4 regions of the Micromonospora sp. NPDC047467 genome follow, and region 4 is predicted to be linked to each of the others. Evidence: riboswitches for the same ligand, from Rfam matches in the RefSeq annotation. Region 4 holds a riboswitch; each other region holds the start of a gene.
The links. Region 4 has a riboswitch for cyclic di-AMP ahead of ABZ780_RS21925 (transglycosylase family protein). Riboswitches for the same ligand answer to the same signal wherever they lie in the genome.
Positions count from the first base shown of each region.

Region 1 (2,159 bases), on a different contig from region 4:
CGCGTTCGGCCGATGGCGGGGCCTCGCCGCGCTCGCGGGGCTGGCGGCCAGCTTCGCGATCCTGCTCACCTTCGTGCTGCCGGGCATCGCCGCCGGGGGGTCACCGCTGCTGGTGGCGGTGGTCGGCGCCGCGCTGATCATGTTCGTGGTGCTCTACCTGACGCACGGGGTCACCGCGCAGACCTCGGTCGCGGTGCTCGGCACCCTGGGCAGCCTCATCCTCACCGGCGTCCTCGCCACCATCGCCACGGCCGCCACCCACCTCACCGGCTTCGGCAGTGAGGAGGCGACGACGCTGTCGATGTTCCAGGGCGACGTGGACCTGCACGGTCTGCTGCTCGCCGGGATCATCATCGGGTCGCTCGGCGTGCTCGACGACGTGACGGTCACCCAGGCGGCCACCGTCACCGAGTTGGCGAACGCCAACCCGGGGCTGACCCGGTTGCAGCTCTACCGGGCGGCCACCCGGGTCGGCCGCGCCCACATCGCCTCCACGGTCAACACCATCGTCCTGGCGTACGCGGGCGCGTCACTCCCCCTGTTGCTCCTGCTCACCGCCGACTCGCGGCCGATCGCGCAGATCCTCACCAGTGAGTTCCTCGCGCAGGAGATCGTTCGCAGCGCGGTAGCCACACTCGGCCTGATCGCCGCCGTGCCGCTGACCACCGGGCTGGCCGCGGTGGTGACCGCGGCCGGGCGGTCGGATGCCACCCCGTCCGCCGATGCTCCCGCCCCGCGCCCCCGACCGGACCGGGCAGAGGCACTGGCGGCACTCGGCTCACCGCGAACGGGTCGACCCGACGGGCCGGACCAGACGCGGACCCCACCCCCACCCACCGCCACCGATCCGTGGCCGCAGTCGAACAGGAGCACAGATACGGCATGGTGACACTCCTCAGCGTGACCGGATCGGGCAGTCGTCCTGGAGGCCACGTCACTGGTCACTCAACGCCATGGCGAAATGACGCTTTTGGTGGGCATCCAGGCGTAGCTCACCCGGTCGACTCTCGGGTAACCTCGCTGCCGGTTACCGATGTAGGCGCGAAGCGGCGCCTGCGGTGCCACCGCCCAATCGCCAACCGGCGAGCCGGGGACCCAGGCACGTGGGGTGAATCCGCAGCAGCGGTAGGGGCCACTTCCGCCCCGAACCCGTCAGCTAACCCGGTCGGCGGTCGACGGAAGGGAACATTGTGACGGCACCCCTACGCCGCTGGTTGACACCCGTGGTGGCCGTGATCGCCGCACTGACCGTGCTTGCCGGGCCCCTCCCAGCCCACGCCGCCCCGGCGACCCCCACACCGTCCGGGCACGAGGAGGACAGCGAGCCAAAGCTGCTCAACGACGTCATCGAGCAGGCCAACCGCGACTACTCCGCCGCCAAGTCCAAGTTGGACAAATCCAAGAAGCGGCAGTTGGAGCTCGCGATAGAGGTCGACCGGGCCAAAGCCGACCTGGAGGCGCTGGCCCCGCAGGTCGGGCAGATCGCCGCCCAGTCGTACCGGACCGGCCGGATCGGCGCGATCGCGATGCTGCTGGAGAGCGACGCTCCCGACTCCTTCGTCCAGCGCGCCGCGACGCTCGACGAGATGAACATGGTCAACGAGAAGAAGCTCGCCGAGGTCAACACGGTCAAGGCCCGCGCCGAGCAGGCCAAGCTGGCCCTCGACACGGAGGTCCGCGAGCAGCAGAAGCAGACCGCACTGATGGCGAAGCGCAAGAGCGAGGCGGACAAGGCGCTCTCCCTCGTCGGCGGGAAGGGCTTCACCGGCGGCCTGGTGGATGCCACCTCGCGGGTCGCGAAGATCGGCCCGGGTCGCACCGCCGACGGTGACTGGAAGCCGCAGTCGTGCAGCGAGGACGACCCGACCACCTCCGGCTGCGTCACGCCCCGCACGCTGCACGCGTACAAGGAGGTCAAGCTGGCCGGCTTCAACCGCTTCGTCGGCTGTTACCGCCCCGGCGGGCCGTGGGAGCACCCGAAGGGCCGCGCCTGCGACTGGTCGCTGCAGAAGAGCGGCTTCGCCCCGTGGCACAACGAGGACACCCGCAAGTACGGCAACAACGTCGCCGCGTTCCTCATCCGTAACGCCGACCGACTCGGCATCTACTACGTGATCTGGAACCGACAGATCTGGTTCCCGGCGACCGGGTGGAGTTCG
Region 1 covers NZ_JBEYTO010000002.1:524,764-526,922, reverse strand. Annotated here, with positions in the region: gene ABZ780_RS06665 (YibE/F family protein) at 1-889, shown strand, start outside; cyclic di-AMP (ydaO/yuaA leader) riboswitch at 1,056-1,186, shown strand; gene ABZ780_RS06660 (hypothetical protein) at 1,191-2,159, shown strand, end outside.
Region 1: another riboswitch for cyclic di-AMP. It lies ahead of ABZ780_RS06660 (hypothetical protein); the one in region 4 lies ahead of ABZ780_RS21925 (transglycosylase family protein).

Region 2 (2,159 bases), on a different contig from region 4:
GCGTCCCGGCCGCGCGGGCGGCCAGCGCCAGGCCGACCACCCCACCCAGCGAGTGCCCGAGCACCACGATGCGGTCGCCGGGCGCCAGAGCCTGGGCGACCCGCTGGGCGAAACCGCTGAAGGAGTACGACGGCAGCGGGGCCGACCAGCCATGGCCGGCGAGGTCGGGTGCCAGCCACCGCCCGGGCCAGTGCTGCTCCAACAGTGGAGCCCAGGGCAGCCAGACGTCACCTGTCGCCCCCATGCCGTGCAGCAGAAGCAGGACCGGCCTACGGTCGGCGTGACCACCCGATTCATCCACCACGGCCGCAGTCTCCCACGGTTCGCAGCCCGCGACGAGAGCCGTCGCCCCGGCATCGACGAAGACGCCGCGGGCGCCGGCCCCTCGTGGGGGTCGGCGCCCGCGGCGTCTTCGGACTCCACCTGGGTCAGGCGGAGTAGCCCCGGGTGGCGATCCAGTTGGCCAGGTCGATCGTGGTCATCCAGTACTCGGCGTTTGCCGCGTCGGCCGAGTCGGCGATCCGGACGGTACGGCCGTCGTCCTTGTAGCCCACCACCGCGACGTAGTGCCCGCCGCCGTAGGAGTGCCAGCCGCCGTTGGTGTCGACGGCGTCCCCGGCCACGTTGGCCACCACGCCGCGACCGTCGGTGATCGCGGTGACGACATCAGCCTGGAGGCGGTCCATCTGGGCCGGGCTGGGCGAGCCGGCGAACATCCGGGTCTGGTACGGAGAGCCCTTGACCTCGGCGTTGAGCACCCGGGTGGTGTCCAGGGCCGAGTTGGTGCCCATCTCGGTGGTGCCCAGCTCGGCGCCCAGCTGATTCTGGGTGCGGTTGATGCCGGCGGCGCTGAGGGCGTTGCGGGTCGCCGCCGGGCCGCAGTTGTAGTACGTGTTCTGCACCTGGTAGTCGTAGTCGAGCACCTTGGTGGCGGGTGGCTTCGGTGCCGCCTTCTTGACGGTCACGTCCGGGTCGCTGCTGGCCTTGGCGGCGGGCGACGCGGCGCTGGCGGACGGGGCGGCAGTGCTCGGGGCGGCGCTGGCCGAGGGGGACGCGACGCGGGCCTCGCTGCGGGAGGCGGCGGTGTCGCTGCGCATCTCGGCGACCGTTGTCGCGGTGTGCTGGCTGGCCGGGGCGTCATCGCCGCCGGCAACCAGGGTGCCGGTGGTGGTCGCGATGGCGAGGGCCGCGACGGAGGCGGCGGCGATCTGGTACGGACGTTCGGTGGCGAGACGACGCAGCTGACGCTGCAGGGTGTGCTTCACGGTTCCTCCACGGTTCGGGGGGAGAGCGGCACACCGGGGCAGCCCGATATTCGGGCAGGCGCCAGCGCGCGGACCGTGGTCCGCGGATGGTGAACCGCTCAGGGGAACGCCCGGCACGGCCGGGCGGGAAAGGCGGTGACCCGGGGGGGGTCAGCTCACCGTCACGAGACGGACAAGCGCGGGTACCGCTACGCCGTGAAGGCGGAGGAATGGCCGAGGGGTGCAGGGGTGCTGCATGAGGATGGAACTCCTTCCGACACCGCCTACCGGGTTAGCTGACGGATTCGGGCGGGAAGATCGCCCTACCGCGGGCCGTGGCTCGCGGATTCACCCCGGACTTACTGGTGGGTCCCCGGTTCGTTGATCACGATTGAGCGGGTCAGCGCGGCGTCGCCACTTGCGATCGATTACCGCACCGGACGGGACGACACTACTGGCCGGCCTGAACCCTGCCAAGCCTGGTTCAGCTGCGTAAACCTCAGGCGGCGCGACAATTTCTGGGCGTATTGCCACTGACGTGACTCGATGGGACGAGCGGTTACGGCGGCACCTCAGGTCGACAAGCGGACAGGTCGTCGACAATGCCGACACATCCGCGCGAACAATCCGGCCGAACGCGTCAGCCGCCCGGTTTCCGGAAGGTGTGACCGGGCTCACCGAATATTCGGGGCGTTCAGCCCACCCGGGCCGGACGCCAGCGCGCCGCAGCAGCCGGAAGGGCCGCCACCCGCACGGTTCGGCGGGGCATCGCCCGGGTCGGCCGCAGCCGAGCCGCCGCCGCGTACGCCTCGTCGGCCAGGGCACGCGCCGAGGACGCGGCCAACTCGGCGTCGCGCCACGCCAACCGTTCCCGCGCGGCGGCGACCTCGTAGTCGGCCCGCCTCGCGTTGCGGA
Region 2 covers NZ_JBEYTO010000012.1:75,528-77,686, forward strand. Annotated here, with positions in the region: gene ABZ780_RS27700 (alpha/beta hydrolase) at 1-304, opposite strand, end outside; gene ABZ780_RS27705 (C39 family peptidase) at 429-1,265, opposite strand; cyclic di-AMP (ydaO/yuaA leader) riboswitch at 1,511-1,652, opposite strand; gene ABZ780_RS27710 (hypothetical protein) at 1,939-2,159, opposite strand, start outside.
Region 2: another riboswitch for cyclic di-AMP. It lies ahead of ABZ780_RS27705 (C39 family peptidase); the one in region 4 lies ahead of ABZ780_RS21925 (transglycosylase family protein).

Region 3 (2,159 bases), on a different contig from region 4:
CGAGGTGCTCGCCGCCCTGGCCAACGCCGTCCTGCTCTCCGGCGTGGCGATCTACGTGGTGATCGAGGCGATCCGCCGGTTCGGCGACCCGCACGAGGTGGTGGCCGGCCCGATGCTCGCGGTGGCCGTACTCGGCCTGCTCGCGAACGTGGTCGCGTTCGCCCTGCTCCGCACCGGGGCCCGGGAGAGCATCAACCTCCAGGGCGCCTACCTGGAGGTGCTCGGCGACCTGCTCGGCTCGGTCGGCGTGATCGGGGCGGCACTGCTCATCACGGTCACCGACTGGTGGTGGGCCGACCCACTGGTGGCGGTCGCCATCGGCGTGTTCATCCTGCCGCGCACCTGGCGGCTCGGCCGCGCCGCGGTCCGCATCCTGGTGCAGGCCGCCCCGGAACACCTCCAGGTCACCGCCGTGCACGACCGGCTGGCCGCCGTGCCCGGCGTCGTCGAGGTGCACGACCTGCACGTCTGGACGCTCACCTCGGGCATGGAGGTGGCCTCCGCACACCTGACCATGGCCCCCGGCGCGGAGGTCGGCGCCGTGCTCACCGCCGCGCGTGCCGCCCTCCAGGAAGACTTCCGGATCGAGCACGCCACGCTCCAGATCGAGCCCGGGGCCGCACCCGGTGCCTGCGGTGCCGTCACCTGGTGACAATTTGCCGAGATTTCATCGCATTAGTCGACATTCACGGTGACGACGTAGGCACCGTCCGTCACATTGGCTGCACCTGCCCCAGCGGCACCGGTAGGCTCGGTCTCGGCCACCACCAGGCGGCGCCCTCCCGGCGCCGGTGGGGGCCGCCGCCTAATCGCCCGAGAGGGCGAACCGGGGAACCACGTTCCTGGGGTGCATCCGCGTCAGCGGTAGGGATCTTCCGTCCCGAACCCGTCAGCTAACCCGGTCGGCGGCTAACGGAAGGACACGCATAGTGGCACCAGCACGACCCCCCGCCGCCCGACTGGCGGCGCTGATCGTCATGATGTTCACCCTCGGCGTCGCGATCCCGGCCGGCGCAGCCTCGGCCGCTCCCCCGGCCGCCCAGCGGGCCGCCGCAGCACCCAGCGACGACGAAGAGGGTGGCACCCCGGCCCTGCGGGCCCAGCTCGAAGCGGCCAGCAAGGGCTACCTCGACGCGAAGCGCGCCCTGGACACCTCCGTACAACGGCAGCAGCAACTCGCCACCAAACTGAAGACCACCGAAGCCGAGATGAACGAGCGCAACGGCAAGGTCGGTCAGATCGCCGGCGTCGCGTACCGCACCGGCCGGCTCAGCACCGTCTCGGCGCTGCTCAGCACCAACACCCCCGAAGGCTTCATGGACCGGGCCGCCGCGCTGGACGTGGTCGCCGCCAACGAGGACCGGGCACTGCGCGACCTCCTCGCCACCAAGGACGAGGCCAACCGCACCCGCGTCGCCCTCGACGGCGAGATCCGCGAGCAGCGCAAGCAGGTCGAGGTGATGGCCAAGCGCAAGGAACAGGCCGAGCGAGCCCTGACCGTGGCCACCACCAAGCCGCAGACCACCACCGCCGACACCAACTCCAACCGGGGCACCTCCAGCGCCAACGCCAAGGCCGCGCCGCGCAACTCCGACGGCTCCTGGCCGTCCGAGTCGTGCAGCGTCAACGACCCGACCCCGGCCAACGGCTGCATTACCCCCCGCACCCTGCACGCCCTCAACCAGGCCAAGGCCGCCGGCTTCACCCGGTACGTCTCCTGCCACCGCTCCGGCGGCTCCGGCGAGCACCCCAAGGGCCGGGCCTGCGACTTCGCCGCGCAGAAGAACGGCTTCGGCGGAGACGCCACCGGCGGCGACAAGACGTACGGCAACAACCTGGCCGCGTACTTCATCCGCAACGCCGACCGACTCGCCGTGCTGTACGTGATCTGGTACAGGCAGATCTGGCTACCCAGCAGCGGGTGGAAGTCCTACAGCGGAGCGGGCGGCGACCCGTCCAGCGATCACACCAACCACGTGCACCTGTCCGTGTACTGACCCGACCCGGCCGGCGCCTCTCCGATGTGGGGCGCCGGCCGTCGGCCCTCAGGCCGCTGAGCGGGCTGGCCTGGCACCGGCCGCACCCCGATTGCCCGGCAACGCCAGCCATGATCGCGCTGCAACCAGGATGTAGTGGCCTCGCAAGCAGCCGGAGGCCAC
Region 3 covers NZ_JBEYTO010000004.1:234,186-236,344, reverse strand. Annotated here, with positions in the region: gene ABZ780_RS13610 (cation diffusion facilitator family transporter) at 1-652, shown strand, start outside; cyclic di-AMP (ydaO/yuaA leader) riboswitch at 793-924, shown strand; gene ABZ780_RS13605 (hypothetical protein) at 978-1,997, shown strand.
Region 3: another riboswitch for cyclic di-AMP. It lies ahead of ABZ780_RS13605 (hypothetical protein); the one in region 4 lies ahead of ABZ780_RS21925 (transglycosylase family protein).

Region 4 (2,159 bases):
ACCGATCAGGTCGACGAGGTGTGGGTCGAGCGGGTCGGCGCGTACGACGGCCGGCCGTTGCGGTCGATCGCCAAGGGTGAGGTCGACCTGGACACCGACGAGGAGAAGCAGCAGGCCGAGGCCGAGCGCGAGCAGCAGCGGCAGGAGTTCGCGGCGCTGGTGGACTGGCTGGGCACCACCCTGGCCGACAGCGTCCGGGAGGTCCGCCTGTCGTCGCGGCTCACCACCTCACCGGCCTGTGTGGTGGGTGACGCGCACGACCTCACGCCGACCCTGGAGAAGATGTACCGGGCGATGGGGCACGAGATCCCATCGACGAAGCGCATCCTGGAGATCAATCCCGGTCATCCTCTGGTCGCCGCGCTCCGTAAGGCCCACGAGCAGGGCGATTCCGCCGAAACCCTCACCGAAACCGCCGAGCTGCTGTACGGCCTGGCGGTGCTCGCCGAGGGCGGCGACCTGGCCGACCCGGCCCGCTTCACCCGGACGCTCGCCGATCGGCTGGCCCGTACCCTGTAGACCGTTTTCCCCGGCCGGCGGCCGCCCGAACAGTCGGGCGCCGCCGGCCGCTTCAGTCGACCTGATCGGAAACGGTCCATCGTGGTCACTTCACAGGTCAGCGGGGTTCGCAACCGCTGAGCGGGCCGCTCAGCGTGGCCCGGTGAAGAACTTCACAGCGGTTGGGCGATCGTCATCGACCGTGCCTAACGTCGGTCGGGTTCGCCACAGCGGACACCACGGCCGGCAACGCCAAATCCTGCCCCCGGTCGTCGGAACCCAGTCACCCGGGCAGGAGCGGGGGACCCAACGTTCCTCGGTGCATCGTCACCTCGGGGTGAAGCCGCCACCGCGCGGCCGGGCTCCTCGGCCCGAACCCGACAGCTCACCTCGCCGGCGTGGAGGAAGCTCACCATGACGTCTGTCTACACCCCCCGTCATCGACGGGTCACCACCCGCCGCCTCGCCGTCGGCACCCTGGCCGTCGGCGCGGTCACCGGCGCCGTCGCGCTCTTCGGGCCGGCGGCCCCGGCGCAGGCCGCGGTCAACTGGGACGCGATCGCCAAGTGCGAGTCCGGTGGCAACTGGAAGATCAACACCGGTAACGGCTACTACGGCGGTCTGCAGTTCGCGCAGAGCACCTGGGCCGGTTACGGCGGCAAGAAGTACGCCGCCCGCGCCGACCTGGCCAGCCGCGGCGAGCAGATCGCCATCGCCGAGAAGGTGCTCAAGGGGCAGGGCATCGGCGCGTGGCCGACCTGCGGCAAGAAGGGCGGCTCGTCGAGCGGCTCCGCCACGAAGTCGACGAAGTCCACCTCGAAGTCGTCGAAGTCCGACAAGACCACCAAGCCAAAGGAGCGGTCGTCGCGCGGCGAGCAGCCGGCGACCCGCAACCACGAGCGCACCACCCCGGCGGCCAGTGGCGACACGTACGTGGTGAAGCCGGGCGACACGCTGTCCGAGATCGCGCAGAGCCACCGGCAGGCCGGCGGCTGGCAGGCCCTGTACGAGCGCAATCGGCAGCTGGTCGGTGCCGACCCGGGTCTGATCTTCCCGGGTCAGCGGCTCAGCCTCTGACGGTTGACACACACGAACGCTCGGCCGGGTCACCGGCCGAGCGTTCGTGTGTGTCGTGCTGTCAGCCCGGATGCCCGTGCGGGCCGCCGTCACGCCGCCGAGACGGACGCCTTCGGCCCTCGCTGCGACGCCGCCGGGCCGGCGTTCCAGCCCCAGCGGGGGGCGGGCACGGCGGTCTCCCCGGGACGGTCCGCGCCGCCGTCGATGGGAGCCTCGGCCGAGTCGTGGTTGCTACGGGACAGGCGCAGCGACTGCTCGGCGCCGTTGCGGGCCGCGCACGGCCAGGACTGCCCGGCGCACTGGAGGTTGCGGCAGAGACCCTCGTCGTCCGGCTCGTGGGCGCTGAGCACATCCACCGCCAACTGCCAGAGCAGAGGGTCGGTCACGTCGTGCGGGCGTTCGGTGCGACGGCTCGGTCGGTTGCTGGTGTCGTCGGACATCGTGTGGGTCCCCCCTTGTCAGGCTGTACCCCCCAAGGGTCACCTGTCAGCCGCTGGCTAAACCGCCGACCTGCTGTGATGTGTCTCCGATCGCAGCTTGAGCAGGTGGAAAAGCACGCGGACCGGTCAATCTGGCAGCCGCGG
Region 4 covers NZ_JBEYTO010000007.1:405,413-407,571, reverse strand. Annotated here, with positions in the region: gene htpG (molecular chaperone HtpG) at 1-519, shown strand, start outside; cyclic di-AMP (ydaO/yuaA leader) riboswitch at 739-911, shown strand; gene ABZ780_RS21925 (transglycosylase family protein) at 913-1,575, shown strand; gene ABZ780_RS21920 (hypothetical protein) at 1,665-2,015, opposite strand; gene dinB (DNA polymerase IV) at 2,142-2,159, opposite strand, start outside.